DNA from 4 places in the Paenibacillus sp. S-12 genome. Region 3 is predicted to be linked to each of the others. Evidence: riboswitches for the same ligand, from Rfam matches in the RefSeq annotation. Region 3 holds a riboswitch; each other region holds the start of a gene.

Region 1 (7,556 bases), on a different contig from region 3:
AGTTTTTGGTTCAAGCAAGCAGCGGCTGCCTTCAACGAACAAGAGTGACAATTGGTAAAACGATAGAAAGAGGGGCCGAATAGATATGTTCAAAAAACGCCGACCGTTGCCGCGAACATCTCGGCAGACAAAGGCTCAAGGCCAGCGAATAGCTCGCCATTTACTAGGAAAGCGCAAGGGTGAAAGGCTGACTGAACGTTATGAATACGGCTATTCGCTCGGATATATAGAAGGTCTTCAAGCTGGACAGGAGAAGTATGGTGAGCAGTTTGAGGGTACGAGTATAATCATACCTACTTACAATCAGGTGGATGTTCTTGAACAGTGTGTAGACAGCATACGCGCCTATACGGAAGTGCCTTATGAGATTATCGTCGTTGACAATGCGTCTACGGATGGTACATCTGCTTTTTTGAATAAGAAATCCGGACAATTTCGGTTTTATATTCATGAGAAAGTTAGAGGATTTGCTGGTGCTGTGAATACAGGATTGATGATGTCAAAAGGCACGTCGATATGTATTTTGAACCCAGACACGTTCGTTACATCCAATTGGCTGACGAAAATGCTGGCATGTCTGAATAGTGATCTTGAGATTGGAATGGTTGGCCCAGTGACGTACGTTCTGGATGAGAAGCAGCAGCTTGCGGATACCGATGAACAGATGGAAAATTTGCATCACTATCATTCAGAATCCACTAGCCCTGTTTTGGATCCTAGTAAATGGAACAGTGCTGATCATTTGGAAAGCGGTTGTTTATTGTTCCGTCGTAGCTTATTTGAAGAGACTGGCTATTTTGACGAGGGCTATGGTCATGTATATTATGAGGTCGAGGATTACAATGTCCGAATCAGGCTTAGTGGTCGGAAGCTAGTCGTCGCTCAGGATACATGCATATATCAGGTTGTCAGTAAAGGGACAACTGCATCTGGGGATCAATCTCAATCCACAAATGATAATTATGCAAGTCTGTTCCAGAAAAAGTGGCGGAACCCTTATAATTGGATGCATCGTGTTCGTGAACGTTATGGCAAACAAAACGGTGAACGCTGCCAGACATTCTATCCGACTCATGTGGCTGTGGCGGGATTGTCAGAGACTGTCTATTGGATTGAACAGGGTACCAAGCATCCGGTTGAAGGGAACCTAACCATCCCGATCGTAAGCGTAAGTCAGGTTGATCTGAGGGGATGGCCGACAGGATCAACGGTAGACGCGGAAAGCGTGACGAAGAAATGGAAGGAATCACATACAGAAGATGGGGGAATCGCGGAGGGCAGTGTGTTTACTACAGAATCCGGAAGGTATTATCAACGACAAGGGGATCTATACAGGGAATTCATGAGTGAGCATGCTTTAACGCGCTGGGAATTGACTGAGAAAGTAGTGGAGCGTACCGAGATCGACAAGGAAGCCCTTGAGGAAGGGCTCCCCATTATGGCAGCTCCAGAAATTCATTTGCATCTGTTATAAATGAGTCCGTTAAGCAGCAGTTGAATGGCGGCAGAAAGGGGGAGAACACGATTGGATAAAATGAAGCGGATACGGAAAATCCGACAAACGGATAGACAATTGTCGGGACTGAAGCAACGTATTCGACACCGAAAATCTAAGCTGACAAAGAAGACGCATTCGAACATTTATAAGGGAGCTGAAGCAACTGCGTATCGAGATGGCTTCGAAGCCGGGTTTGCCAAGGGGTTCGAAGATGGCCATCACCTGATATATTCCAATCAAGTATAGGATCAAAGACAGTCTGACGCTTGCGAAGCAAGAGGAGGGCTGTTTTTTGTGTTTTATGACATAAAGTCTTCGGTGATGGCATCCCCTTTTGAATTGCGAATTTCGCTGTTTTCAACATCTCCCTAATTGTAACGATCTCTTATTTTGGCCGCACCTCAAGCTGAATGACATCCAACGTAGAACCTCCTTGCAAAGGCATGGAAAGCCACATGCGTGCAATATGAACTCCTAGGGCGCGGGGAATAATTGATTCCCACATGATGCCGCGCTGCTGCTGCTCCCACTGGGAAAAGGCGCGCTGCGCCCGTTGGAGTAAGTGCTTATTGATCCTGCTAGGCATGTAGTCGGCATGGAGCTGAGCGGGCTTCATTCGAACAAAAACAAGCTCGTCAGATATATAAATTTGTGTATCTTGCGGCTGGAATAGCTGTTCGCCATGCAGGTCGTTCCAAATTTTCCATTGTTCTGTAAGCTTGTATTTTTGGGACTCGCCAAGCTCTGCGTATGACATTCTGTCCATCCTCCTGTATTTGTATTGAAGCGCTACACATATGCATTGAATCTGTCTGTACCGACGGCAATGGGAAAGCCATTCGATCGTATTGCGTATCCTACCTTTTGGCACAAAGATTGTAAATAGATGCCAATCCATGATTTTGAAATGAATTGTCAAGCAAAGCGTTTACATACGGGTATTTATTTAAATTTCTTTGTTTTTCTCATGAAATCATCGCCGTACAAGCAAAGTGGAGAAATTGCGAGGTAATAAGGCTGTAATGAGAGATAAGATGGGATTAGTTCATCACAATTGCTTGGAAATGGAGAAATTATGGTTTTCATTTCATTTACAGCAGGAGGGGGAAAGGCGTAAGATTCAGTTCAGCAACAACAACGATATCCGTTGCGTCTCAATCGCTGAATTGCGCAGAAAGCGGAAGCGGGGGAACCAATAAAGCGAATGCAGAGCTGAGTAATAGTCAGCAGCCAACGTTCGCATGGGGTGAATCCGGTACAGGAATCGATTCCTGGCTGGTAGGGCGACTCTTCGCGCCCGAATCCGTCAGCTAACCTCGTAAGCGTACGGGAGAGGCGCGCCTGATCAGATGGCGACGTACCTCTTTCTTGCAAGCAGGGCTTCGGACAGATGAACAGGAGGAAATGGATATGTACGATGCGGACCGGGTCATTGCAGTGTTCGCAGGCTGTGAGATGGGAATTGACTTTATACGCCAATTGAAAGGAGCAGGATATTCGATAGCGGGTATCGCCCATAATGGACGGTTGGCGAAGCGATTGGAAGGTATTGGAGTTACTCCGGTATGTCGAATCAATACGACGGAGCCGAAGGCGTGGGCTGTGCCTCATGTTCCAATTGGCCGAATCTATGTATTTGAACAAAGCTTTGCACTATCCTGCCGGCTGCTTCAAATATGCCGACAATGGACGACGGAGCCGATCACAATCGTAACGAAGCGTCATCATCCGCAGTCGATTTACCGATTGCTTGGTGCGAATTACGTCATTTATACGCAATCGGATCAAGTATCATTTTTACTATCTGATATCATCTAATTTATCCATATAGGCAATGCTCACCGCTGAATCCCATTCATGGGAACGGGGGAACCAACGTTCGTGCGCCAACTGTACATTTACAGTTCGCGCAAGGGGTGAATCCGGCACAGGAATCCGTTCCTGGCTGGTAGGGCGACTCTTCGCGCCCGAATCCGTCAGCTAACCTCGTAAGCGTCCAAGGAGGCAGCCTTTATTTCGTCGTGGAACAATTACGCGTACGTTTATTTGACAATGCGTGAGTGAAGCCACACGGAAAGGGTCCCTCTTTCCGTGTGGCTTTTTGTGTTGCCTGCGCGTTCTTATTGAGCCAATAAGGCTTGATAAGAACGGGATCGCGGCAGCATTGCCTGTAAGATGAGAACCTTATTCAGGAGGAGGAAGGGACAATGTTTGATGCAGTCATGATGATTCTTATCGCGCTGCTTGGACTGAGCGTATTGGGAATTCTCCATTGGTGCAAGGCGGAAGTGGAAGAACGAGGTGATCGCTCATGATGATCGTCTTATTCACCTTGATTACGGCTTTGTTCATTTACTTGTTATATGCCTTAGTCAAGCCGGAACGATTTTAGTTTAGGCAGAATCATTGTTGATATTTGTACATTAGAGAAGGGTGGAACGGAACGATGAGTGCAATCGAATGGATCGCCATTGGAATTACCTTATTGCTTGCCTTGGCGATAGCGCGTCCGATCGGAATATATATGGCAGGGGTGTTTGATAATAGCGGAGCTCCAAGACCGCTGGACTCTGTATTTGGGCCGATAGATCGATTTTTATTTACATGTTTCGGCATTAAGGACAAATCGCAAAGCTGGAAGGCATACGCCTTTACGGCAGTTGCCACCAACGTGCTGATGATTGTGGTGACATATGCAATATTCCGCCTTCAAGGGGTATTGCCGCTTAATCCGAATGGGATTCCGGGCATGGAACCGGGAGTGGCATTCAATACGGCGATCAGCTTCATGGCGAATACGAACTTGCAGCACTACAGCGGTGAAAGTGGGCTGTCCCTGCTGTCGCAAATGATGGGCATTATTTTCTTAATGTTCACGTCTCCTGCTACAGCTCTTGCGGCAGTGATGGCGATTATTCGCGGTTTGACTGGCAAACCGCTCGGCAATTTCTTGGCAGACCTTGTACGTTCGATTACGCGTATTTTCCTGCCAATTGCGATCGTTGCCAGTGTGCTGTTCATCTGGAATGGGGTACCGCAATCCTTAAGTCCAATGGAAAGTGCAGTAACTGTTGAAGGAGCAGAGCAGCACATTCCGCTTGGCCCTGTAGGAGCTATGATGTCGATTAAGGAGCTTGGCAACAATGGTGGCGGCCACTTTGGAGCGAACTCTGCTCATCCATTTGAGAATCCGAATGGTGTGACGAATTTAATTCATATTTTACTCATGCTAATGCTGTGTACAGGACTTCCATTTACCTACAGCCGTATGGTCGGCAACAAGAAGGAAGGACGAGTTCTATTCGTCTCGATGGCGATCCTGTTCCTAATTATGCTTAGTTCCTCTCTTACGGCGGAATATATGGGGAATCCGGTATTGAACGCTGCGGGATTAAGCGGACCTGGCAGCATGGAAGGGAAAGAAGTACGCATTGGCGTTGCTCAATCCTCGCTATATTCGGTCGTTACGACTGCATCAGAGACGGGCGGCGTCAATAATATGCATGATACGCTGACACCGCTTGGCGGCTTGATCCCGATGGCGAATATGATGCTGAACACCGTATTCGGCGGTGTTGGTGCAGGCTTTATGAATGTGCTGCTGTACGTCATGATTGCCGTATTCCTATCCGGTCTCATGGTCGGACGAACACCTGAGTTTCTGGGACGCAAGCTGGAAAGCCGGGAAATGAAGCTGCTGGCAGTTACTTTGCTGGTGCATCCGATCCTGATTCTTGTACCGACTGCGATTGCAGTTGCTACACAGGCGGATACGCTGTCCAATCCAGGGTTCCATGGATTGTCTCAGGCGTTGTATGAGTTTACGTCCTCGGCTGCGAACAATGGTTCCGGCTTTGAAGGGTTGGGCGACGCAACACCATTTTGGAACATTTCCACAGGGATCGTCATGTTCTTAGGGCGCTATGTATCGCTCATTACTCTGCTGGCAGTAGCCGGTTCGATGGCGAAGAAGCAGCCGATTCCGAATACAAGCGGTACGTTTCAAACGAATACGGCGCTGTTCGGTATCGTATTTGTCGGCACAGTGCTTATTGTAGGTGCTCTGACGTTCTTCCCGGCAGTCGTGCTTGGACCGGTCGCAGAACATCTGACGTTGTGGAAATAAGGGGGAACGGAAAATGAGAACGGAAAAACAGATGAAAACACCCGCACCATATGAACCGGCGCGCAGACATACTACAGATACGAAGGAACGGAGCATGTTCCAAGGCAGCTTAATGCGGGCAGCCTCGATTGATGCGCTGCGAAAGTTTGATCCGCGTCAGATGGTTAAAAATCCAATGATGTTCATTTGCGAGGTAGGCTTCGTCATTACGCTGCTGCTTACATTCGTACCAGATGCATTTGGCTCGCCAATGCCGCGTTGGTTCAACGGCACAGTCAGCTTCATTTTGTTCATTACAGTGTGGTTCGCCAACTTTGCTGAGGCTCTTGCAGAGGGCCGGGGCAAGGCACAGGCAGATTCCTTGAAGCAAGCGAAGCGGGATTTATGGGCTAATAAAATTACGGAAGCAGGTACGGTTCGCGTATCCTCATCCGAGCTGCGCAAGGGAGATGTCGTAATTGTTCGCGAAGGGGAAATAATTCCTGGAGATGGTGAGGTAATCTCTGGATTGGCCTCTGTCGATGAATCGGCGATTACGGGAGAATCTGCTCCTGTATTGAAAGAAGCAGGCGGGGATTTCTGCTCCGTAACGGCCGGAACGAAAGTGATCAGTGATGAGATTCGTGTTCGAATTACAAGCGACCCGGGAGAATCGTTCCTGGATCGGATGATTTCGCTTGTAGAGGGCGCACAGCGCAAGAAGACACCAAATGAGCTTGCACTTCATACCGTGCTTGTCAGCTTGACGCTTATCTTTTTGGTCGTTGTCGTTACGCTGCCTATATTCAGTAACTATTTGCAGGTTGAATTGAATGCCGGGGTACTGATTGCCCTGCTGGTCTGCTTGATTCCAACCACGATTGGCGGCTTGCTGTCCGCTATCGGGATCGCTGGTATGGATCGCGTAACCCGCTTTAATGTCATTGCAACATCAGGCAAGGCGGTTGAAGCGTGCGGGGATATTCATACGATTATTTTGGATAAGACAGGAACCATTACGTTCGGTAATCGTTTGGCTCATGAGCTCATTCCGGTTCAAGGTGTGAGTGTGAATACCTTGTCTGAATGGGCGGCAGTTGCCTCCCATCATGATGAAACGCCTGAAGGGCGCTCCGTCGTGGATTGGGTATCCAAGGCAGGAATTACGTATAATGCTGAGCTTGCTGTCCAAGGAGAATTCATCCCTTTCAAAGCGGAAACGCGCATGAGCGGTGTGGATTTGAAGGATGGACGCTGTGTGCGCAAGGGAGCTGTTGATGCGGTGAAACGCTGGGTTATCGCCCAAGGAGGTACTGTGCCGCAGGATTTGGATGCCAATTCGAATGCGATCGCTTCTGCCGGCGGCACGCCGCTGGCGGTAGCCGTAGGACGTGACATATATGGCTTAATTTATTTGAAGGATACGGTGAAGCCCGGGATGCGGGAGCGGTTCGAGCAGCTTCGCCGCATGGGCATCCGTACCGTGATGTGTACAGGGGATAACCCGTTGACGGCGGCGACGATTGCGCGGGAAGCTGGTGTCGATGACTTCATCGCGGAGAGCAAGCCGGAAGATAAGCTGGCGCTTATTCGCAAGGAGCAAGCGGAGGGCAAGCTTGTAGCAATGACTGGGGACGGTACGAATGACGCTCCTGCGCTGGCGCAAGCCGATGTCGGCATTGCGATGAACAGCGGTACGGCCGCAGCGAAGGAAGCTGCGAACATGGTTGATCTCGACTCTGATCCGACGAAGGTTATTGAAGTGGTGTCTATCGGCAAGCAGTTGCTAATGACGCGCGGTGCTCTGACGACATTCAGTATTGCAAATGATGTAGCGAAATATTTTGCGATTATACCCGCAATGTTTATGATTGCCATCCCGCAAATGTCTGCCTTGAATATAATGGACTTGCATTCGCCAGTATCGGCCATTTTATCGGCACTTATCTTTAA
Region 2 (7,556 bases), on a different contig from region 3:
TCAGAATATTAGCAAGAAGTTACAAGTCGTGCTTGAAACAGCTGCCTGTACAATGAGATTAATTCCCTGTCACTGTTGAATGATGATTGGGGCATATTTCTTTACCCCCAAGGACATAACAAGAACATTGATGTCTACGGAATGGGGGAATGGCACTATGCGAAATAAACAAATTTGTTTATCTGTATTATCTTTGTGCTTGCTCGCAGTAGCTGGCTGCTTCGCTCGCCAACAGGAAGCGCCATCCATACCCAATCTTCCTCCGATCAAGCCCAATCAAACGCAATCAGAATCAATCCATTCATCAACTGAAAGCCTGTGGACGAAAGATCGCACTCATTCTGTCCCCCGCATTTTCAAGGCTGGATCAGAGACCACCCATTCTCAAAGCTACAATAGCTTACATGGGACAACTGGATTAGAAACGATTCATTTGCCAAAGTTCACCGTTACGACGGAGCAGACAGAACGCAAAGAACTGAAAAAGAAGCAGGCGCAATCTCATTCTAGACAACAAATAGAAAATGATTCGAATGCTCGCAAGCAAACTTGGCAAAAATCGAGCACATCTCAATCTGCAGCACAAACTTCGCAATCTTCACGTTCTAGCATGCATAAAATGAAGAAACGACAGCTCACAATTGCAGAGCTTAGGGTGAAGTATCCGCATATTTTCAAATTAAATGCAAAGCAACGTCGAGGCGAACGACAAGTTGCCCTTACCTTCGATGACGCACCAGATAATCGAATTACACCGCTTGTCTTGGATATATTGAAGGAGCACAATATACAAGCCACCTTCTTCCTTGTAGGCACTCGTGCCAAGGCATATCCGAAGTTGGTCGAACGTATGGTTCGCGAAGGCCATATCATCGGCAATCATTCGTACAACCATCCGTTGTTGACGAGGCTCACGCTTCCTGCCTTTGAGCATCAGTTAAAGGATACGGAACGGATTATTGAGCAGTCTATCGGATATAAACCGCGTTATTTCCGTCCGCCATATGGCGAGATAAATGAGGAGCAACTGCGATGGGCAGGAGATAACGGGTACTTGGTCGTCAATTGGGACGTAGATTCAAATGACTGGAGAGGTTTGAGCGCATCACACATATTGCAGAATGTCATGCGTGAAGTTCGTCCAGGCTCCATTATTTTGCAGCATGCAAGCGGTAGCACACAGAATGGGTATTTGCATGGAACCGTAAAGGCACTCCCTTCTATAATTAAGCAGTTAAGGGAGCGCCAATATGAATTCGTTACCTTACCGGATTTGCTTCAGGATCAGAAGGAGAAGAAGGAGTAAATAAAACAAGCCCCGCCGAATGGCGAGGCTTGTTATTCAATTGCTGGTATTAAGTATGATCTACTTTATAATAGTAGATATTATTTCAACACGTACACTTTTACGTCTTGCACGCCGAATGTGTTGCCTGTCTGTTTACTTACCGGTACAAAAATGTCAACCTTTTTCCCCTTGATTGCACCGCCGGTATCTGTAGCTACCGCAACCATTCCGCCTGTTGGCAAGTGTTTGAAATCATATCCCGTAATATACAATTTCGTACCCAGTGGAATGACTTTTGGATCCACTGCAACTGTACCAAGTTTCAATGCGTTGCCCAAAGCATCTACCGCACCCCATTTTCCGTTTTCACTCGGATGGGCCGTATATGCTGTAGCACGCATATTTAATGTCTTTTTATATGTTGCTGTACGTCCTGAGGACATTTGAACCACATTTTTAGGAGCAGCCTGTTGAACTGCCTTTTCATTATTTGAAGCCGAAGCCGTCTTCACTGCCTGTCCGTTATTATTTGCTCCACCCAAAGCATTACCGACTGGCATACCTTCCAATACAGACTTTTGAACAACAGGTCCTGGAAGCTCGATGGAAAGACCACCATACAAATTTTTAGGATTGATTGTCGGATTTGCCGACAATACAGATTCAACACTCATGTTGTATTTCTTAGCAATTGAATAAAACGTTTCTCCCTCTATTACCGTATAGGGCTCCGCCTGTGCCGGCAAAATTTGAAGAATGGACGCAAGTCCAAGTAAAGCAGCTGTAATCGTTACTGTAATTCTTTTACGCATGTTTTCCTCCTGTGCATTAGCCTGCGGGGTTAGTTGTCGGATTCGGGTCAAGGAGTTCCCCTACGCTATTCCATTTGCGGAATAAGCGATTCACCCCAAGGTGTTCGGTAAAATATTGAACACCGGTCAATAGTCCCCCGTACGGGTGTGTCGTTTCGGCTCGGATTGCATCATATCACAATTTTGTAACCTGTGCGCAGGAATATGATGGTAAGTTTCTGGAACCCGCGCCCCCCAATGGTTTGAAGCTTCGAAATTTTTTTATTTCATAACAAATTTGTAATCCCAGATGACATTTTTGTAATCTTTATAGACCTATCATAACACATATTTCTGATTTGTAAACGAAAACGCTTTCAAATGGACTTAACAAAAATAGGCACCCCTGATTTGGATGCCTTTGTGATGTAAGCTATTTATAAAACTCTACTTAAGAAATCTTTCGTTCTTGCATGTGCCGGCTGGTTGAAAAGCTGCTGTGGAGAGCCTTCCTCCACAATATTGCCGCCATCCATGAACAGAATCCGATCTCCCACCTCTCTTGCAAAGTTCATTTCATGAGTTACAATGACCATTGTCATTCCTTCTGCAGCTAATGATTTCATAACCTCAAGAACTTCACCAACCATCTCTGGATCTAACGCAGACGTTGGCTCATCGAACAACATTACATGAGGCTGCATAGCAAGCGCACGAGCAATGGCTATACGCTGCTTCTGTCCTCCGGACAGTTGTCTTGGATAAGCATTTGCCTTATCTGCCAGTCCAACCTTGCCAAGCAGTTCAATTGCCAGTTTTTTAGCATCGGCTTCAGGCACACTTTTGACCTTGATCGGTGCAAGTGCAATATTTTGGAGCACAGTCATATGAGGAAATAAGTTGAATGATTGAAAAACCATTCCCATTTTCTCACGTGTCTTATTTATATTATGTGACTTGTCCGTGATGCATTGACCTTCAAATAATATGTCACCTTTGGTTGGTGTTTCCAGCAAATTAATGCAACGAAGGAGCGTACTCTTTCCAGATCCACTTGGACCAATAACTACTACCACTTCACCGCGATCGATTGACAAGTTGACACCCTTTAAAATATCTAATTTACCATACGATTTGTGCAAATTCCGAATCTCAATCATGCTCGCTCAACTTCCTTTCCAAACGTGCTACCACTTTCGATAATGTAAAGGTTAAAATCAGGTAGATACATGCCGCTCCCAGCAGCGGCCCCATAGCCGAATAGATTTTGGCACGGATGATGTTTGTCTCAAACATCAAGTCCGCAATCCCGATCGTACTTACAATCGAAGTTTCCTTAATGATCGTAATAAATTCGTTCCCAATCGCCGGTATAACGTTGCGAAATGCTTGTGGAAGGACGATCAGCCGCATTCCCATCGACTTGGACATGCCGAGTGAACGAGCTGCTTCCAACTGTCCATGGTCAATAGATTGAATGCCTGCTCGGAAGATTTCAGCCAGATACGCTCCACTATTCAAGGAGAGGGCAATTGCCCCAGATGTCAAAGCCGTAAACTCTACACCATATTCCGCGAGACCATAATGAATGATGAATAATTGTACAAGCAGTGGTGTTCCACGGAATACTTCAATATAAGTCACTGCAAACCATTTCAGCGGCTTAATTTTCGACATTCGCATTAGTACAATGGTGACACCCAATAACAGCCCGAATAAGACAGATATCGCGGACAACAGCACCGTAATGCCAGCACCAGATACAAACCCTAATTTATATTTCCATAACATGTCGATCCAATCGAACATGACAACCTACCCCTTCCCTACGCATAACGGCTCATAATCTGTATTTCTTCTATAATAAAGAGAAAACGCCCCTCACTGGTTGGATTCCCAAGAGGAGCGAACACGTCACATACGTAAAAGCATTGACCGTCATTGTTAAGCGACAGCCGCTGTTTTATTGCTGTTCCGCCAGTTGTACCGCTTGTGTAATATATTCGTCCAGTTTCCCCTGCTGCTTCAAGCGTTCAAGCGTTTTATTCACTTCATCGCGCAGCTTCACGCTGCCCTTGCGAACACCGATCACATACCCTTCGCTCGCTGGCTTCAGCTCAACAGGCGCGACAGCAACCTCCTTGCGGTTTGCCGCAAATGCAGCTGCTACAGGCTTCTCAACGACAACCGCTTCTAAGCGATTTGCTTCCAACGCCAGCACGAGATCATTTACTTTATCCAGCATTTCCTTCTTTGCATCTGGAATTTGCTGTATGACATTCTCGAATGTCGATCCGAGCTGTACGCCAACTTTTAGTCCCTTCAAATCCTCAGGTGTCTTGTACTTGTCCTTATCAGCTGCACGTACAATGACTCCAGCTTCCGCCAAATAATAGGGTGTAGAGAATTCCATTGCGTTTTCCCGTTCAGGCGAAGGATCCAACCCCGCGATGGCAATGTCGATCTTGCCTGTTTTTAATTCCTCAGGCAGCGTCGTTAAAGATGTATCCTTAATCTCTAACTCTACGCCCAAATCCTTCGCAATTTCCTTTGCTATCTCAATATCGAATCCGACAATTTGATCCTTGCCGTCTACCGTTTTGCGAAATTCAAATGGTGGATAGTCAGCACTCGTGCCAAGTACCAGTTTCTTATTTTCTTGAACAGTTGCTAGACGGTCTTCTTTAGCACCGCAGCCAACTAATAAGGATAAAATGAGTGTGCATGCCGCAACAATTTTCAGTGATTTCATATCCTTCAACCCCGCTCATCATTTATGTGATTTCCCCGCTCGCAATTGGTGAGGTAACATCATTATACACATATATGCATAGTTATACAACCATTTTTTCGCAGGCTCATTACAACAAAATAGAGTAATAGTGCATAATTCTTTCATTTTATAATACATCGGTCAATTATGGTAATATAGAGGCTACAAATCATTCTTTTTTTGAGTTAGTGGCAAACGGATGGTAATCAAGGTTCGTCCCGGTGAGGATTGAATGACCAGTTGCCCTTCATGGCGCTCCACAATGCTGTAGCAAATGGACAATCCGAGCCCAGTCCCCTTTTCCTTCGTTGTGACAAATGGGGTACCTGCTGTATGCAATACATCTTGTGTAAAGCCAGGACCTTCATCTTCCACCTCTAGAACTACTGTGCCCTCTTCAGAACGAGTCCGAATGGTAAGAACCTGATTTTCATCCATTGCCTCAAGGCCATTACGGATGAGATTATGCAGAAGCTGCCTAATCTCCTTCTCATCCATTTCCATTTGAGGAACCAGAGCTAGATCCAATCGAATATCCTGGCAGCTCGCGGATGCTGTCGCTTGAACCAGCGGGTATAATTGTCTAATGATTTCATTCATACAATGGGGGCGGAACTGAGCAATCTTATGTTTGGCCAGGGACAAATATTCAGTAATGATCGAATTTGCACGCTCAATTTCCTCCAACATCGTATGAAAGTAAAGATGTTCATTCGCATGCTCCGGTTTATTGCGCAGAAGCTGCAAAAATCCCTTTATAGTCGTTAGCGGGTTCCGTATTTCATGACCGATTGCAGCAGCCATCTCCCCCACAACCTGCAAAGCGCTCATACGCTTTATTTCCTGTTCCATCTTAGCCTTCTGACGCAATGCTTCGCTCATTCGATTCATATCAGAGCCAAGCATGCAAAATTCGTTATTTGAGTCGATGCAAACTGTACCTTCATAGTTCCCGTTTGCAATTCGGTGTGAGGCACTCACTAATTGATCCAGCGGAAATACGATCAGTCTGCGTATCCACCAGTTCATAAGGAAATAAATCGCTACAATATTAACGCTAATCGTGGTCAGTGTGACAATCCATACATGAATAAGTACATTGTTGATTACACTCGCAGGCAGCATAATCATCGCTCTCCAGTTCGCTTCCTCCAGCGTTACAGAACTTACATACATTGAATTTCCATGATAATCATCCAAAATAAAGGCATCCTGTTGATCTCCTAATTTGCGCAGCAAAGAAACTGCATCTTCATTAAGATCAGTGTATATATTGTCATAAACGCTTCTATCTTTGTCAGGGTCGTATAGTAAATCACCTTGAAGGGTAATTAGTAGAATCTTGCTGTTGGGGTGCACACTTAGCTTACTTGCTAACTGCTTCAAATCGCCATACCGTATATCAACTCCGGCTACACCGAGCAGTGTGCCTCTTGAATTGTATATAGGTGTGCTGATGGATATCATTGGTTGGTTGAGATAAGGGTCGATATAAGATGCTGTCAGGTGGGTTCCATTCTTCTTTACGGCACCATGATAATAGTCATATCGCGGATCGTCTCGATACTGGGGCAATGACTCATCCACATGATCTTGTCTATAAAAATTTCGAAGCTGGCCTGCCTCATCGTATCCATACCATGATGCAAATTTGTCTGCCCATCGAGAACTGGATTGCATCGTAAACCAATAGCCAAATAAAAGCTCATTAGGCTGACTCGCATACCATTCCGTCACTTGGTCTAACTTGGCTTTAATACGACTAGAAGTACCGAATATGCCTTGAATGATTCTCGCATAGGTTTCTACCATAAGCTTGTGGTGACGAATGGCCGCTTCAACTTCATTAGCGGCCATTCTAGCTTGGTTCAAATAATTGTTTTGCAGGCTTGTTTCAATGATCGAGCGTATAGCTTCATAGGAAAAAGAAAAAATAATGGCTAACGCAGCCACTAGTGTTATCACTATGCGGGCGCTAAGCTGACTTTGTATCGTTCTAAACATAACATCCTCCGATTGACAATTGTCAGGACGAGATAACGCTGTCAGTTATAGTCTGGATGATATGTACGCTCGCAGCTCTTCCAGGTCGAATGGCTTCGAAAAGAAACCAATCGCACCAGCCGCCTTCGCTTCGTTGACTTTGTCCGCATCACTATAAGCAGACATCATGATAACCTCGGTATCTGGACGCATCGTACGAACCGTATGCAGAACATCCAGCCCATTCATATCAGGCAGGCTAACATCCATAAGCACAATTCTGCTCGGACATTCCCGCATCGAGTCTAGCGCTTGCTCTCCCGTCTCTGCCTCTCTTACCTCTAGCGGCAGCTCTTCCAGCGCTTCCTTCAATAGAATGCGGATAGACAGCTGATCTTCTACAACAAGTATAGAACAATGGCTCGCCACATCCTGTCCTTCGTCCATATCCCTGTGATTGGGCGAACTGTTGACTGCTATAGCTGGAGCTTGTTCAAGTGAACGGGGACGCTGCTTACTTATAAAGTATAAATAAATAATAAATGGGACAGACGCGGAAAATAACACGAAAAAAAATAGTTCCACAATCCTATCCTCCTTCCGATGAGGACGACAACAATCGAGTTATTACGACAACGATAAGGATGATTATGATTCATATTATAGTATGTTTTGTCGAAGTAAGATATGCTATTTTCTTATTTTTCCGAAAAAAAAGACC
Region 3 (7,556 bases):
AAAACGATCGAAGGCATTATGAATGGATCAGAAACCGTAGCTGCAGTTCAAATGTTCGGCAATATGGTGAAAGATGGATATGGAGTTCTGGTAGGCGGAAAGACACAACTGGGCGGTAATGACATTTTCAAAGCGGGGAAAATCGGGATGTGGGAAAGTGGCGTATGGCCGCTTGAAGGATTCAAGGAGGCAAAGGTTGATTTCGGAACCGTTGAAATGCCGGCGTTCCCTGGCAAGCCTGTAAAAGGCGTAATTTCCGTAAGTGCAGTATCGATAGCGAAACAATCCAAGCAAAAAGAGTTGGCATGGGAGTTCGTGAAGTTCTTTACTTCGGAGGAAGCCGTTAAAATGAAGAGCGATGCTGACCTGCCGATTCGCAAGAGCGTTGTGCAGGAAATGAAGCTTGATCAATCCGAACTGTATGCACCGTTCTATCACATGCTGGAGCGTTCCGACAACACACCAGCCTTTTTGCTCAACAGCAACTGGAACCAAATGAACCGTCACCTTTCGACCGCAATTGATTCTGTCATGCTGGGTGAAGATGCACAGAAAGCACTGGATACAGCAGTGAAGGAAGCCAAAAAATTCGTTGAAAAGAAATAATAAACAATGGGCCGTTGCTTCGAGAGGTGCGTATATACATAACACCTTGCGAAGCAACGGCTCTATTTTTATAGAAACTATGCACTTGGCAACAAGCTTACTTCCATTGGATTCGATATGTGCTTCGGCGATGGTTGTGATGCATCTTAGCCAGTATATACACAATGGCGATGGGTGAAATGAGATACACAAATCCAATGATAAAGCCCTTCATGGTTCCATCAAGCAGGAATGACAAGGACATTAAGCAATTGTCTAGCATTAGATGTGCGAACATGGCGGTCCACCAACCATGCTTCAGCATAATGAAGAGGAACAACATTCCGATGAACAACAGCTCTACTGGTCTTGAATAATAAGGATAGATCGGATAGGTGACATGGCCGAACGCCCATATGAGTGTCGGTAGAATGCCAGCAAGCCATGGATTGCGGAGCCAACGATTCAGCAGGCCTACCCCGAATAAGCGATACACGCCCTCCTCAGAAATAGCTGCAACCCATGCGAGAAGAGGGAACAACGGTGCAATGCGCAGGTTAATCGGCGATTGGGAGGCATCTGTAGATGACCACGCATGAAATCCGGATTCTAAAATAAAGAAAATAACAGTTTGCAGACCGAGCAATACACCTGAATACGCGATTCCGATCCATAATGCCTGAACCAGCTTGCTGCCGAATGAAGTATTGCTCCATGTAGGCAGTACATCCCTGTAGGCAGACAATGCCCATGCTCGCTTGCCCGCATGGATAGAGAAATAGAGAATAACGCCCTGAATAACCGTAACCGCGCCTTGAATGGCGAAGGACAGCCCCATATTCACACTATCCAAAGTGATTTGGAGTTCAAGCGCAAAGAGTCCCGGCAGTGCGTTCCATACATGCAGCAGTGAAATTCCGCATGAGACAGCCGTTAGTACGAACAGTGTCTTCGATCCGAACTTTAGGTCGCGGCGGTAGACGATGCAGGCGATAAGGGAACATGCGCTTAACAGAATTGTCATCCACCTATATCCAATGTTGTAAATGGAAGAAGCGGTTTTCGTTTGATGAAGCTCCTCTGCTTGGTAGCTGTGTGGAATAGACCAGAAGGGCTTCAGCATGACGATACGATCCTGCGAGAAGACAGCCTTCACGTTCAATGCAGCCTGCCCGACATGGGCTTCAGGAACGAAGTACGATACGGTGTCTAATTCTGTAGACGATTCATTATGCTTTAATTGGGAAGAATTCCATCCCATATGCTTCAAGAGTGCGTCTGCAAGTTTCTTGCGGCTCGCTGCATCCAATACAGGCTCCTCTTCTTCTGCTGACGTCTCACCCGCCTGATTTCCCATGACCCAGCCTAAGCTGGCAGCGCTCGATGGCTGATCTTTGAATTCAAATCCAATGATACGGCCACTCGTCATGTGCACGTCAATGCACATCACACCTGATCTGCCAGAATGCATCGTATTCAGCAATACTTGGTAGGTATCATATGGGCTGGATGGCTCCCATTTCTGGAAGGAAGAAGCCAGCTTTTCCTTGCTAATATAGCCGGACACGGTAGGCTGACTGCGATATACAACGGTAGGGGCGATATTAGGCTCAGTTGTCATCGAGATATGATGCCGGTTTAAATTCTGCACAAATGTGAGCGCTTTGCGGGCCGCCTCCTCTTTCGTTAAGATGGCTTGAGTGGTTGTCGAATCAGATATGGCCTCTGTTTGTTGAAAGGGAATGAATACCTGCACAATGAGGAATAATAGAAATCCAGCCACTGAAGCAAGGAGAAGCGGCTTCGATATATAGGACATGTCAGAACCTCCATCACATCACACGTTATCGCGTATGATTGCTTATTTGTTCATTTTATCCACTTCAACTTTGTAAAGTCCAGCAGAGAAAATGTAGAAACAATCAGCGATAATGAGTGTTTTGAATACAATCGAAGAAAATGGGGGATTGTAAGCGCTATTTATTCAAGTTTTTCGTCTTATTCTGGTTAATTTGTTCATTCTTTGACTTTGTATGCAGCAAGGGAAACGTATATAATCTCGTTATGAATTGCATACAAGCCGAGTTTCGTGAATGAACGAAAGCGGGGGACCCGATAGATGGGGTGAATTTCGCAAATGTGGATGAACAGAGTCCGCTAGCGAATAGGGCAGCCTGGACGTGCCCGAATCCGACAGCTAACCTCGTAGGCATGTACGTCAGGATACCAGCGATAGCATTGGGATTTCCAGTGCTTTTTTTCGTGGAAAAAAAGAGGTGACTCCCTTGAAGGGAACAAAAAAGGCCATTCGATTCAATTTGACACCGGCGCGAGTGCTGGTTGCTGGATTTGCAGCTATTGTATTATTGGGCGCATTTTTACTTATGCTTCCGATATCGAACGCCAAAGGGGTTCCTTTACCGTTTCTTGATGCACTGTTCACATCAACGTCAGCAACCTGTGTGACGGGGCTCGTAGTAGTTGATACGGGCACTCATTTTACGGTATTCGGGCAGGTAGTCATTATGCTGCTCATCCAAATCGGCGGTCTTGGGTTCATGACAATGGCAACGCTGTTTGCACTTGCCTTGAAGAAGAAGATATCGCTGAAGGAAAGGCTTATCTTGCAGGAAGCACTTAATCAAGGCAGTATGGAAGGCATCGTACGCCTTATCCGTAAAGTTATCTTGTTTGCGGTATGTATCGAGGGAGTTGCAGCTGTGCTGTTCTCGGTACGCTGGGCATTCGATCTTCCATTAGGCAAAGCAATTTATTTCGGTATATTCCATGCCGTTTCTTTATTTAATAATGCTGGCTTTGATTTGTTCGGTTCCGTGAGCGGGCCGTTTACAAGCTTGACCAGCTACGCAGGGGATCCCGTTATCAATATGGTAGCCATGCTGCTCATTATACTTGGCGGTATTGGCTTCATCGTATTGTCTGATTTAGTGGATTATAAGCGTTCCCGTAAGTTGTCTCTCCATTCTAAAATCGTGTTAACGATGACGGGGCTGCTCATTGTGCTCGGAACGATCGTTATATTTATTTTTGAATTTACGAATACGCGCACGCTGGGAAGCTTGACTGGCTGGGAGAAATTTTGGGCGTCGCTGTTCCAGTCGGTCAGTCCGCGTACAGCAGGGGCAAATACGATAGATATCGGAGCCATGCGGCAGGCCTCGCAATTTTTTATGATCATCCTTATGTTCATTGGGGCTTCACCGGGTTCCACCGGCGGTGGTATTAAGACCACGACGTTCGCTATTCTCGTAGGAGCTGTACTTGCCATGATTCGCGGCAAAGAAGATATCGTCATTTACCGGTATCGCTTGGCGAAGGATCGAATCTTTAAGGCAGTTACCTTAACCTTGCTGTCGTTGTTCCTTGTCATTATTGTGTCGATGATACTATCAACGACAGAGGATCACAGCTTTTTGATGATTCTGTTCGAAACAACCTCGGCGTTCGGGACAGTAGGGTTAACGATGGGATTGACGACGGATTTATCGGATATTGGCAAGGTGCTGCTAAGTCTGACGATGTTCGCGGGCCGTCTTGGCCCATTAACGTTGGCTTATGCGTTAGGCCCGAAAAATGAACGGGAATTATACCGGCACCCAGAAGGAAAAATAACGATAGGATAAGCAAGTTAGATTGTAACGGACGAAGGAGTATACAGGGATATGGAGTTGCAGCAGTTTGCAGTGATTGGGATGGGACGATTCGGTTCGAGTCTCGCGAAGGAGCTTGTAAAGCTCGGACATCAAGTTCTTGGCATTGATAAGGATGAGGAAGTAATCGGGGATGTGACAGGGCTCGTAACCCATGCGGTAGTAGCGGACGCGTCGGATGAAGAGGTGCTGCGCTCGCTCGGCATACGGAACTTCGATTGTGCGATCGTAGCCATCGGTGATGATATTCAGACAAGCATTCTTGTTAGTATACAAATGAAGGAACTTGGCGTGAAGAAGGTTGTTGCCAAAGCACTATCAGAGCTGCATGGACGTGTCCTAGAGCGGTTAGGTGTGGATAGGGTAATCTATCCGGAGCGGGATATGGGCATCCGCGTTGCGCATCAGCTTGTATCGCCGAACTTGCTGGACTACATTGAATTGTCCAAGGAATATACCATTGCTGAGCTAAGCGTGCCGAACTGTATGCAAGGCATGGCGCTTAAGGATGTGAATCCACGAGCCAAGTTCGGATGCAGCATCGTTGCGCTTAATAAGCCTAAGGGCATTATTATTGCACCAACAGCCGAAGATGTGCTTGATGAGAAGGATATTATGGTGATGATCGGTACGAATACGCAAATTGAGGATTTCGAAGAAGCGTTCATGTTAAAAGGGAAGTAAAATACGTTGCAAATAAGCCTGCAGTTGTCGCTGGAATGGAAAGCGAGCTGCAGGCTTTGTGTTTTTATGAATAGTATTACAAGATGACAATTTTGAATACGAGATATGTAAGGAAGAAGTACATGCCCATGCTGGCTGTGATGAACGGGAAGCGATTCGGACGTATGACTTCTGCTTGTTCCATCGATTCGGTTGTTGCAACAATAACCGATACAAACCAAGTAAAGGCAGCTACGGCTACCGCTAATGCTCCGAAGTTTAAGAGTGCAAGAAGGAATGCGAGCAGATATCCCAAGCCGAACGGCATTTGCATCGCCGCAAGTTGAATCAATGTAGTCTTGAAATCAAGCGGCTTGCTGCCTTTCCAGCGGCTAATGAGCCATATGCTAATAAAGAGCACCGCCAGTACAATCAATTGATAGACGAACAATTGAAGGAAAAAGCTAAATGGCGGCGTGACTGACCTTGAACTTAAGAAGCTGACTGAGCCCATCAGCGAAGCGAAAAGGCTTCCAAAAAGTGTATAGCCAAAAAGAGCAAAGCCCAAAGCAGATGCTAACGCTGCAATGACCGCATATATCCAGTCGGACACGGTAAGGCTGCGAGCACTCGCAGGATTTTTTAGCAACTGAAGGATGTTCTTTTTGTCGATTGTTTTGGCCCAATCTGGTACAGTATTGCCTGAGGTTTTGTGGTTCGCTTGAGGCGTCGTGAAAGGATCGCTCTCTGCGGCAGCAGAGACCTGCTGCACAAATTCATCGGCTGTTGGGCTGGCTTGCTTAGCAGTGTTCTCCCCACTGCATTGATGAAATTCATGTTCGTTGATAGGTTTGCCACAACGAGTACATACACTCATGGTTTCGATCTCCTCCCTATTTCCCCCTAGTGATTTTTTTTCTATTTATCTAAAGCCAACTAAATTCGACAGCAACTGCGTAAAATCCTTCTTCTTCCTTATCATTTAGATTTATTTACCTAATCTCGATAAGGCTGCTGCTTCCATCATTTCATCAATAAATTGGGTAGCGATAGGACTTAATAGTGCCTGTTCGCCGTATACAATGGAAGTTACACGTTCAGTTTGCTTCAACTCTTTCAAGGGAACGGCAATCAGATCATTATCCTTGAGCCACTCCAAACGCAAATAGGAGTGCGGCAGCAGGGCGGCTGCGTGACAAGTGGAAAGCAAGCGTACGATTGCCTCAAAGGAGTCGATCTCCATACGAATGTCCGGCATGATTCGGTATCGGCGGAACAGATTATCAATCAGTTTGCGATACCAGGTTCCTTTTGAAAACAGAAGCATAGGGAGACCGTCCAAGCGATCCATTGACCAGTTGCGGATGCTTGCAAGTGGATGTCTCCGCGGCAGCACGAGTTGAAGATGATCAGCGAACAACGGGATGCACATAAGTCCAGGCTCACGGATGGCATCGGCTACAATGCCTAGATCAATGGTCTGCTCGCGGACAAGAGAGATGATCTCATGCGTTTTGCCGGTAACGGCCTTCAGTCTTGCGTCTGGGTGTCTCTCGACGAAGGAGGAAATGAACAAAGGCAGCGTCGTTTGCAGTGTGGTTAAACTGGCGCCAATCGTGATGGTTGCCTGACCTTCTGCCTTGAAGGCTGCGATGGACTTCAGGAAGTCGAGCTGCCGATTCCGAATATCGAGTGCGAATTCATACGTAAGCTGACCGACACGCGTCAGTTCAAGCCGTTTGCCATTGCGAATAAATAGCTCTACCCCAAGCTCTTCTTCAAGCTTTGCCACTTGCCTGGACAACGCGGGCTGAGAGATGTTCAGCCGCTTCGCCGCTTGATTCAAGCTTGTCAGCTCAACAACGGCTGCGAATGATTCTAATAAATCGAGCATATTTCATAGCCTCCTATTATTATGAATGATGGGCTGCACAGAAAAATGAATGATTGCTTATGCGTTTTAGTTATAAAAGATATAAAAACATTGCAATTCCATTATAAGGGGATTAGGAGTAACATGGTAGTGTCACAAGTTGTTCACATAACTATAGAAAGCGATTTTTAAGAAGAATCGCGAATGTTGTCGAAAGCGGTAACAACCGCGCCATTTCAAGCCTCTATTGATGTGACAAATTATTGACGCTTTCGACAAGCGCAGGTAAAATGAGGATGTTTGTTACCAAAATCTACTGGAACACAAAAGGAAAGGGGAACCGGCACGCTTATGAAACGAGGATACTTTTACTCGCGCAAGTTGCACTCGCTTCTTGGAATTATCCCGCTCGGATTCTTTTTTGTCGAGCACATGCTGACGAACTACTCCGCGTTCGAAGGCGGGAAGGAAGCATTTCAAGGCAGTGTCAAATTTTTAAATGAATTGCCGCTAATATTTTTCCTAGAATTGTTCGGCATTTGGCTTCCGCTTCTGTATCACGGCGTATACGGATTGTACATTGCGTACACATCCAAGAACAATGTTGGCAATTACAATTACGGCCGCAACGTAGCCTTTTTGATGCAGCGGATAACGGGTGTCATTACGTTTGTGTTTGTCATTTGGCATGTATACGAAACACGTGTCCAAATTGCGCTTGGAAATATTACGCATGAACAGCTTGGCACATACATGCATGACAT
Region 4 (7,556 bases), on a different contig from region 3:
GCAAAGTTGTTCTTGTCCTACGGAACGGTACGCAATTATATGTCAGATGCGCTCAGTAAAGTCGGAGCGGGCACGCGAATTGAGGCCATTCGAATTGCGCGGGAAAAAGGCTGGCTGGACTAAATAAACAACTGGATGTACAAGATACAGGGCGGCGTGGACGTGAGACGTTTCCTGCAAGTCTTGTCTTATTCAGGTGTGACCCACCATAAACGAATATTTAGCTCATTTTCAGTTTCATTTCAGGATTAACGAACATACTATAGCCATCCCTTACATAAGGAGGTGGAACCAATGAAACGCAATTCAACCGTAGCAGCATGGACATGTCTGATGCTTCTGTTGATGGCATCGCCTGCAGCAGCGCAAAGCAGCAATGGGGAAAATGCTGTGTCAGATAAGGCCAAAGGCCAGACTGCCGTAAGTGTAGCCGCAACGAAGGTAGGACAGTCCAATGCGAAGCAGCAGGATTCGGAGACAGACAAGCAGTTAGAGCAGATACAAGCTCAGATGAAAGAGCTCCGTACAGAAATGAAACAGCTTCATGAGAAAAAGGTTCAATTGCTCGCCAAGAAGCATGGCATTTCGACAGAAGGGAAAAGCAGCAAGCAAATTCGTCAGGAACTGCGTGAGAAATTGGGCATAAAAGGACGACTGTTCCACGAGAAACATCACGATAACGGGAAGCCTGTCGAGGATCGTCAAACGCAGCTTCAGCATGAGGAAGAAAAGCATAAGGCAGCAGCAGACGCAGATGGGCTCACACCAGAAGAGATAAAGGCGAAATTCCAAGAATTAAACGGGTCAGCCAAATAAGTGTGCAGCGCCGATACAAGTATGCTGAATATCCAGATTTTAAATATTGGGACATGCGCGGCAGCGTATGTCCCTGTGTTATATAGGCTAGGAAATTGTGCAGAAACCAAAAGGTAATGATTTCGTAAATATATATAGAAGCATGAATCATTGGCATGCAGAGCTGCATAGGATAAAGGAGCCGAAATGTTACGGATGCGAGGGGATTAAATGAAACAACCCGACGAAAAGGCGCGTAGCGCTTCTCATCGGGTTATGCAGTCGTTCAATAATATTAAGAGTGCAGGAAACTAGTAAGCTATTTATCGTCTGTAGCAATAGACGAAAAGTCATTCTCGCTCAAAACTCGACGAGCACCTACATAGCGCTTCTCGTAGTAGTCCATGCTTAGGCTGTCGATGCGCGTACCCTTGCTAGTCGAAGCGTGTGCGAATTTGTTATCGCCTACGTAAATACCGACATGAGATACACCGTTGCCGCCGCTTGTGTCAAAGAAAACTAGGTCTCCTGGACGAAGCTCGTCTTTGCTTACTTTGTCGCCAGAGTCGAATTGCGACGAAGATGTGCGAGGGAGATCAATTTCGAACTTTTTGAACACGTACTTGGTAAATCCAGAGCAATCAAAGCCACTCGTTGATGTTCCACCATACTTGTACGAAATGCCTAGCAAACCGTCAATCGTGTTGTCCATTTTGGATGCTGCGAATGTGCTTCCCGCTCCGAGCGATGTAAACAAAACGCTCAGCCCGAGTACCGCTGTAACTAGCTTCTTCTTCAAAGGGAAAGCTCCTTCCGTGCCTGCGAGGTTAGCTGGAGGGTTCGGTTGAAGGACCCCTATGATCCCTGTGTTTCAAGATCAATTCACCCGTAAAAACTGGTTCCCCCGCTTTCCGGACTATCCGGAAATTCGGCAATCTGGTTTTGGGATATGTATTGCTGCGTGCGATAGTAACAATTTTGCAAGAGTTAGTGCCGCTTTCATGACAAAGTTGTAATAAATCTAGATTTATTGTAACAGACGATTTTTCCTTTGACAAATATTTTTTGTCCTTGACACGAAAAAAACTTGTCAAATCAGCGTTATTTTTCGCTGATAGACAAGTTTTTTATTTTTCTTATGCTGCTGTGCATCATTTCATCGTAACGCCTTGTAACTTTTGTAATGTTATCACTTCATGATGTCCTTATTTTCATTCCTATCTATTCATTACTTCTTGATCTATTGCTTCATTTATTTTGTTTATTTCATTTGCTGTTCAGCTTCCTGCCATACCGCATGACGAGCAGATAATCCCCACATTTTCAGCATAGTCATAATTGCAGGCAGCGCCTGTTGAATAATGAGTGCGGTAATGCCTGTGAACATTGCGGCAGCGGATGTAGACATAATGCCTATTCCAATTGTAGTTCCGATAAATATTAGAGATAGCCCGAGGATGGGCAGCAGGCGCCGCGTACCAGCCGTCACAGAGCGAATTAATGGTGTATCTGATGCGGCACCAAAGTTCAGGAACAGGAAAAGTTGGTGAACGAGCCAGCCGCCAATAAGCCAAGCGATTGCAAAGGGGGCTATGGCCATAAGCAAGGAAGTAAGAGAATTCGATGTTGACAGTGCATTCGCAGTATAGGGAACGAACCATATGGCAGGGATCGTGATGAGGAGAACTTCTAACAAATATAGGACAAGCATGGGCTTCCATACAAGCTTGATACCTTGAAAGAAGGCCAGCCCCTGCTGCTTGGGACGTGACATAGCATGGAATACGCCCGCATGAATAAAGGGCGTAAGCAGCAAATGGATGGCGATGAAGCCGATAAGGGCCCAAAAGTATGGCATATAGTCATTTGTCTTCATTAGATGGAATTGGCTTTCTGTTAGAAAGAGCTGCTTGCTCATTTCAGTAGGTGCAGGATCTGGGTAGCGGCGCAGGATAGGCGTCACGATTCCATCGACGAAACGGTAGAGGAAGAACCCCCATAACAGTTGGTACAAAAATAGAATAATCCAAATGTAAATATGATCTTTGCACCAATTCCAGCCTGATCGAACATAGGTTTTCACGCGATCACCACCCCAGAATGTTCGTAATTGCTTCGATTACCTTGATAACGGACAAGTTAACCCGCGTACGAATAGGTTCGTCGACATGAGCACGCATGTAATTGTTGATATGCTTGTTTTCGACGACAATAGTGTACAGTGGATCGACCATTACCCAGCTAAGCGGTGTTTTATGGGTTATCGTATACTGAATTCGATCTCCTTCTCCATTCCATGACTTGCGTGTTGTAGTTCCATCGGTAAATCCAAACACGATTGGAATAGAAGGATAATTGGCTCCCAGCTTGCGAATGTGAACAGTCGCTTCATATTTGATAGAGCCATTTGCTTCAATCGTACGAGATTCAATATTTTCTACAGCGAAGTCTGCCATTTGACCGTTGTACACATATTGTTGGAAGAAATCAATCCACTTGCGATTCGTTACCTGTTCAACGACGCGCTGGAAATCGGCTGTTGTTGGATGCTTGAAACGATATTTCTGCGTATAGGTTTTCATGATGCGGTTCATCATCTTTTCTCCAACCTGCTTCTCAATAGCGAGAAGAACCAGCTTGGCACGCATGTACACATTTTCCGCGTAATGATCTTGGTTGTTGTATCGCCAAGCTTCCAGCTTGAGTGGAGCCGGATCTGTAATATAGCTCGCTTGTACCGCATTATTAGGATGTACGCCGAATTCCTGTTCCATCAGCTTATCTTCCGCATAGGAAGTAAAACCTTCATCAAGCCAAGCTTCTTCAAATTCATTAGACGCAAGAATTCCATAGAAATATTGATGCCCAATTTCATGAATGACGGTTCGCTCCAAGTCATAGCCTGGACTCTCATCTTCTGCCCCAAACGCTGTTATCAAGGTTGGATACTCCATACCGCCGGCTCCATTACCTGCCTTAGGTGGAACGACAATGGACAAGGTGGAATAAGGATATTTGCCGTACCATTCGCTGAACTTCGATAATGCGGTCTTGGCAGCGTAGAAATATCGTTCCTTCAAATCCTTATGCTTCGGATCCAAATACAGCTTGATTCGAACTCCTGGAACTTGGCTGGAGGAGAATGGTTCTTCAAAATAAACAAATTTCGGAGAGGCTGACCACGCAAAGTCATGGACGTCATCTGCATAGAATTGATACGATTTTTTCCCGTCCGCAATAACGGGCGTCTTTGTTGGAAATCCAGTTGCAGCAACGATGTAATTGTCAGGCACTTGAATACGCACACTGTAAATGCCGTAATTCGAGTAGAATTCTGAATTGCCATGATATTGGTGAAGATTCCATCCATCGGAGGATCGCCCGCGAACACCTGCTTTTTCAAATGCAGCAATCTTCGGGAACCATTGGCCGGCCATCACAAAATCATCGGCATGACCCATACGTGCAAATACTTTTGGAAGCTTGACTTCGAACTCCATGCGAAGCGTAACTTTTTCCTGACTGCGTACGGGCTTCGTAAGTCGCAGCTTCATGAGTGTTTCGTCCTTCGAATTGCCGTCATCCGGTTGTACGAATTGTGTGCGGTTCATTAAGGACATGCCGTCAACCGTGGATAACGATTTTAACGTCATACCGCCATATCCGTCGGCTGGCAACCTGTCTTCACGCAATCTTCCTCCAGACTCCTTCATGAAGGTCGTGTCCGGCGAACGGAATGCGTTCGGATAAAAATGGAAGTATAATTCATTTACAGTTGCTTTCCCGGGATTGGTCCAAGTGACTGTTTGCTTGCCGATCAGCGTGTGAGTGGACTCGTCCAGCTTAACTTCAATATGATATTCGGCAATACGTTCACTTAGCACCTCCACACTGGGAGTCTCCACAGCTTGCTGCGTGATTGGTTCCTGAACCGCCTGTTTATTCACCTCGGGTCCAAGTGATGGGACGGATCCAGACGGCCAGAACCAAACGAGGAGGAAGCTGCAGGCGGCTAAGAGCAAGGCAGTGAATAAGAGCCGGCGATATACATTGCTTCGGGTCATACGTTTTTAACCTCCCGTTGACAAGCATCTACAGCATGTATATGTTGGCTTTTTGCAGATTATTAGCTAAAATGAAAATGATTTTGAGTTCGTGGGCAAGGAAGGAGTGTACAGTGGAATGGAATCTTCAGATAAGAAAGTTAAGAAGCCGCTGGCTTTGAATGTCATGAGCAGTGGTAAGCATAAAGGATTTGGTTCGGGCAGTATCGATCTGAACAATGTCTCGCCTGTCATCATCGATGAAGGGAAGGCGTACATTGATTTGGGAGCGATGCATGCGAAGAGTAAGGTGGAGCGTGGCATTAAGTTCTCTACTAATAAGGAAGATGTTCCGAACGGACGGCAATGCTGGATCGTATGGGTTGCTGTTGACCGTTCACCAGAAGGTGCGTTCTATGGCGGCTTGGCGGCTTGTGAAATGCTGATTGATGCGGAGGCTAAGCGCGGCTGGAAGATGCTCGCTGATCATGTTAATCGCATGGATTACGCGATGAAGCGCCGTGTGCTCGTCGATGAGCTGAATGCAGAGGATAAGGCTGCGCTGCGTGAGTTGCTTATGACACACAATGCAGAATGGTGGGAACGTACGCCAGAAGAAGTGAAGGAACAGTTATCTTAGTAATAATGGCTTATAAAAGAAGGCCGCTATGCCGATCTCAGGATCAGTACAGCGGCCTTCTTTTATATAACTGTATATAGTGAGTTATCTATCGATAAAGATAGGGCTACATGCTCTATTTAGCTTTACTTAATCATCTAAGGTGATACCCGTTGCTCCAACTAAGGAAAGGTATTAATACGCTTAGACACGGTATATTGGCATCTTGTCCACCCGCGCGGCTCCTGTCTCGATAGCAACCTGTGCAATCGCAGAAGCAACGCTAGGTACAACTCGCTTATCGAGCGGATTCGGAATGATGTAGGTTGGGCTGAGCTCGGCATCCGTTACAATTGCTGCAATGCCGCGGGCTGCCGCCAGCTTCATGTCATCTGTAATGTCGGTAGCGCGAACGTCGAGCGCACCACGGAAGATGCCAGGGAATGCAAGCAGGTTGTTCACTTGGTTCGGGAAGTCGGAACGACCCGTACAAACTACCGCTGCTCCAGCCGCGAGCGCTTCGTCCGGGAAGATTTCCGGAGTTGGATTCGCCATGGCAAAAATAATCGGCTTCTCGTTCATTGAACGAACATGTTCCTGTGTAAGCACCTTGGGTGCGGATACACCGATAAATACGTCTGCCCCGCGTACGGCTTCGGTCAGTGTACCGCGAATATGTTCGCGATTCGTTACCATCGCCATGTCTGCTTGCGCAGGATTCATCCATTCCTCTCCCTCACAAACTACGCCCTTTAAATCCACAAGGGACACATGCTGAACACCTGCCTTCAGCAGCAGCTTCGCGATAGCAATACCAGCAGAACCAGCACCGTTAATCACGGCGCGAATGTTCGACATTTGTTTGTGTACGACTTTCAGCGCATTCATCAAAGCAGCAAGCAGTACAATGGCAGTGCCGTGCTGATCATCGTGGAAGATCGGGATATTCGTCTCTTCCTTCAGGCGCCGCTCAATTTCGAAGCAGCGTGGTGCAGAAATATCCTCCAGGTTAATACCGGAGAAAGTCGGCTCCATGTTTTTGACGATATTGACAATTTCGTCTACATTTTGCGTGGAGAGACAAATCGGGAACGCATCGACATTGCCGAACTGCTTGAACAGCATGCATTTGCCTTCCATGACCGGCATAGCCGCATATGGGCCGATATCGCCTAGTCCAAGAACGGCGGAACCGTCTGTAACGACGGCGATCATGTTGCCGCGTAACGTATATTCATTGGCCGCATTCTTATCATTTGCAATAAGTCGGCATGATTCAGCTACGCCTGGTGTATATACAAGGCTCAAATCCTCTGGGGAATTGACCTCAATTTTGCTTGTTACTTCAATTTTGCCTTGCAGCTTCTTATGAAGTTGTAACGATTCCTCTTTGATGTCCAGTGCTACTGGCATACTACAATCAGCTCCCTGTTATTCTCTCCGAGGAGGCTTACCCTTCCGCCAATGGAATTGCAGATAAGCCTCATGCTACATTGTGCTACGTTAACAGAGAAAAGGGAAATACGTTCCGCATATAAGCTAATAAATTTTATTTATGATCAATTTGGTGAATAACTTTTTTGTGATTTTATAATCGTTCTCTGGATCTATTATGCATCTCTACACGCCCTGAAGTGGCATCTCACGCATACATTCAATCATACTGAGGCAGTCCTTCGACAGATGGTGGTCTTCTTTCCAGCACAGTTGAATATAAAAGGGCATTGGCTCTTCCAATGGGACGGTTACAAGGCCAGGCATATTCTGCACCGCCATCGAGACGATCAAGGAAATGCCGGCACCGGAGGCTACCATCGACTTCACGGTTTGGATTTCATCCGACTCAAATACAATTTGCGGCTTGAATCCATAATGGGTGCAGGCCTTCATGAGCTGTTCATGGTGTACATAAGCATTTGTCAGCACGATAAAGTGCTCTTCCTTAAGCTCTGCAATGGATATCGATTTACGCTTCGCTAAAGGGTGATCATCCGGTACACATACAGTCAAATGATCCTCATAGAGCAGCACGGAGTGAAGACCAGCAATTGGTTCTTTATTCTGTTGCCCGATGATGCCGAGATCCAGCTTGCCCTCTC

The links. Region 3 has a riboswitch for cyclic di-AMP ahead of NO352_RS02110 (TrkH family potassium uptake protein). Riboswitches for the same ligand answer to the same signal wherever they lie in the genome.
Region 1: another riboswitch for cyclic di-AMP. It lies ahead of NO352_RS02345 (hypothetical protein); the one in region 3 lies ahead of NO352_RS02110 (TrkH family potassium uptake protein).
Region 2: another riboswitch for cyclic di-AMP. It lies ahead of NO352_RS11620 (3D domain-containing protein); the one in region 3 lies ahead of NO352_RS02110 (TrkH family potassium uptake protein).
Region 4: another riboswitch for cyclic di-AMP. It lies ahead of NO352_RS22435 (C40 family peptidase); the one in region 3 lies ahead of NO352_RS02110 (TrkH family potassium uptake protein).

What each region holds. Positions count from the first base shown of each region.
Region 1 covers NZ_JASIUF010000004.1:11,712-19,267, forward strand. The annotation lists gene rfbB (dTDP-glucose 4,6-dehydratase) at 1-2, shown strand, start outside; gene NO352_RS02330 (glycosyltransferase family 2 protein) at 86-1,474, shown strand; gene NO352_RS02335 (hypothetical protein) at 1,526-1,744, shown strand; gene NO352_RS02340 (hypothetical protein) at 1,884-2,255, opposite strand; cyclic di-AMP (ydaO/yuaA leader) riboswitch at 2,648-2,838, shown strand; gene NO352_RS02345 (hypothetical protein) at 2,909-3,316, shown strand; cyclic di-AMP (ydaO/yuaA leader) riboswitch at 3,331-3,508, shown strand; gene kdpF (K(+)-transporting ATPase subunit F) at 3,813-3,890, shown strand; gene kdpA (potassium-transporting ATPase subunit KdpA) at 3,945-5,624, shown strand; gene kdpB (potassium-transporting ATPase subunit KdpB) at 5,719-7,556, shown strand, end outside.
Region 2 covers NZ_JASIUF010000012.1:56,102-63,657, forward strand. The annotation lists gene NO352_RS11615 (polysaccharide deacetylase family protein) at 158-1,306, shown strand; gene NO352_RS11620 (3D domain-containing protein) at 1,387-2,100, opposite strand; cyclic di-AMP (ydaO/yuaA leader) riboswitch at 2,103-2,271, opposite strand; gene NO352_RS11625 (amino acid ABC transporter ATP-binding protein) at 2,517-3,239, opposite strand; gene NO352_RS11630 (amino acid ABC transporter permease) at 3,232-3,888, opposite strand; gene NO352_RS11635 (transporter substrate-binding domain-containing protein) at 4,043-4,831, opposite strand; gene NO352_RS11640 (sensor histidine kinase) at 5,015-6,856, opposite strand; gene NO352_RS11645 (response regulator) at 6,902-7,420, opposite strand.
Region 3 covers NZ_JASIUF010000003.1:150,717-158,272, forward strand. The annotation lists gene NO352_RS02100 (ABC transporter substrate-binding protein) at 1-606, shown strand, start outside; gene NO352_RS02105 (CPBP family intramembrane glutamic endopeptidase) at 704-2,404, opposite strand; cyclic di-AMP (ydaO/yuaA leader) riboswitch at 2,654-2,812, shown strand; gene NO352_RS02110 (TrkH family potassium uptake protein) at 2,871-4,229, shown strand; gene NO352_RS02115 (potassium channel family protein) at 4,269-4,940, shown strand; gene NO352_RS02120 (hypothetical protein) at 5,017-5,796, opposite strand; gene NO352_RS02125 (LysR family transcriptional regulator) at 5,908-6,813, opposite strand; gene NO352_RS02130 (succinate dehydrogenase cytochrome b558 subunit) at 7,144-7,556, shown strand, end outside.
Region 4 covers NZ_JASIUF010000024.1:40,873-48,428, forward strand. The annotation lists gene NO352_RS22425 (response regulator transcription factor) at 1-123, shown strand, start outside; gene NO352_RS22430 (hypothetical protein) at 295-816, shown strand; gene NO352_RS22435 (C40 family peptidase) at 1,115-1,594, opposite strand; cyclic di-AMP (ydaO/yuaA leader) riboswitch at 1,598-1,739, opposite strand; gene NO352_RS22440 (carbamoyl transferase) at 2,057-2,878, opposite strand; gene NO352_RS22445 (M1 family metallopeptidase) at 2,883-4,859, opposite strand; gene NO352_RS22450 (YwhD family protein) at 4,978-5,478, shown strand; gene NO352_RS22455 (NAD(P)-dependent malic enzyme) at 5,662-6,870, opposite strand; gene NO352_RS22460 (LysR family transcriptional regulator) at 7,078-7,556, opposite strand, start outside.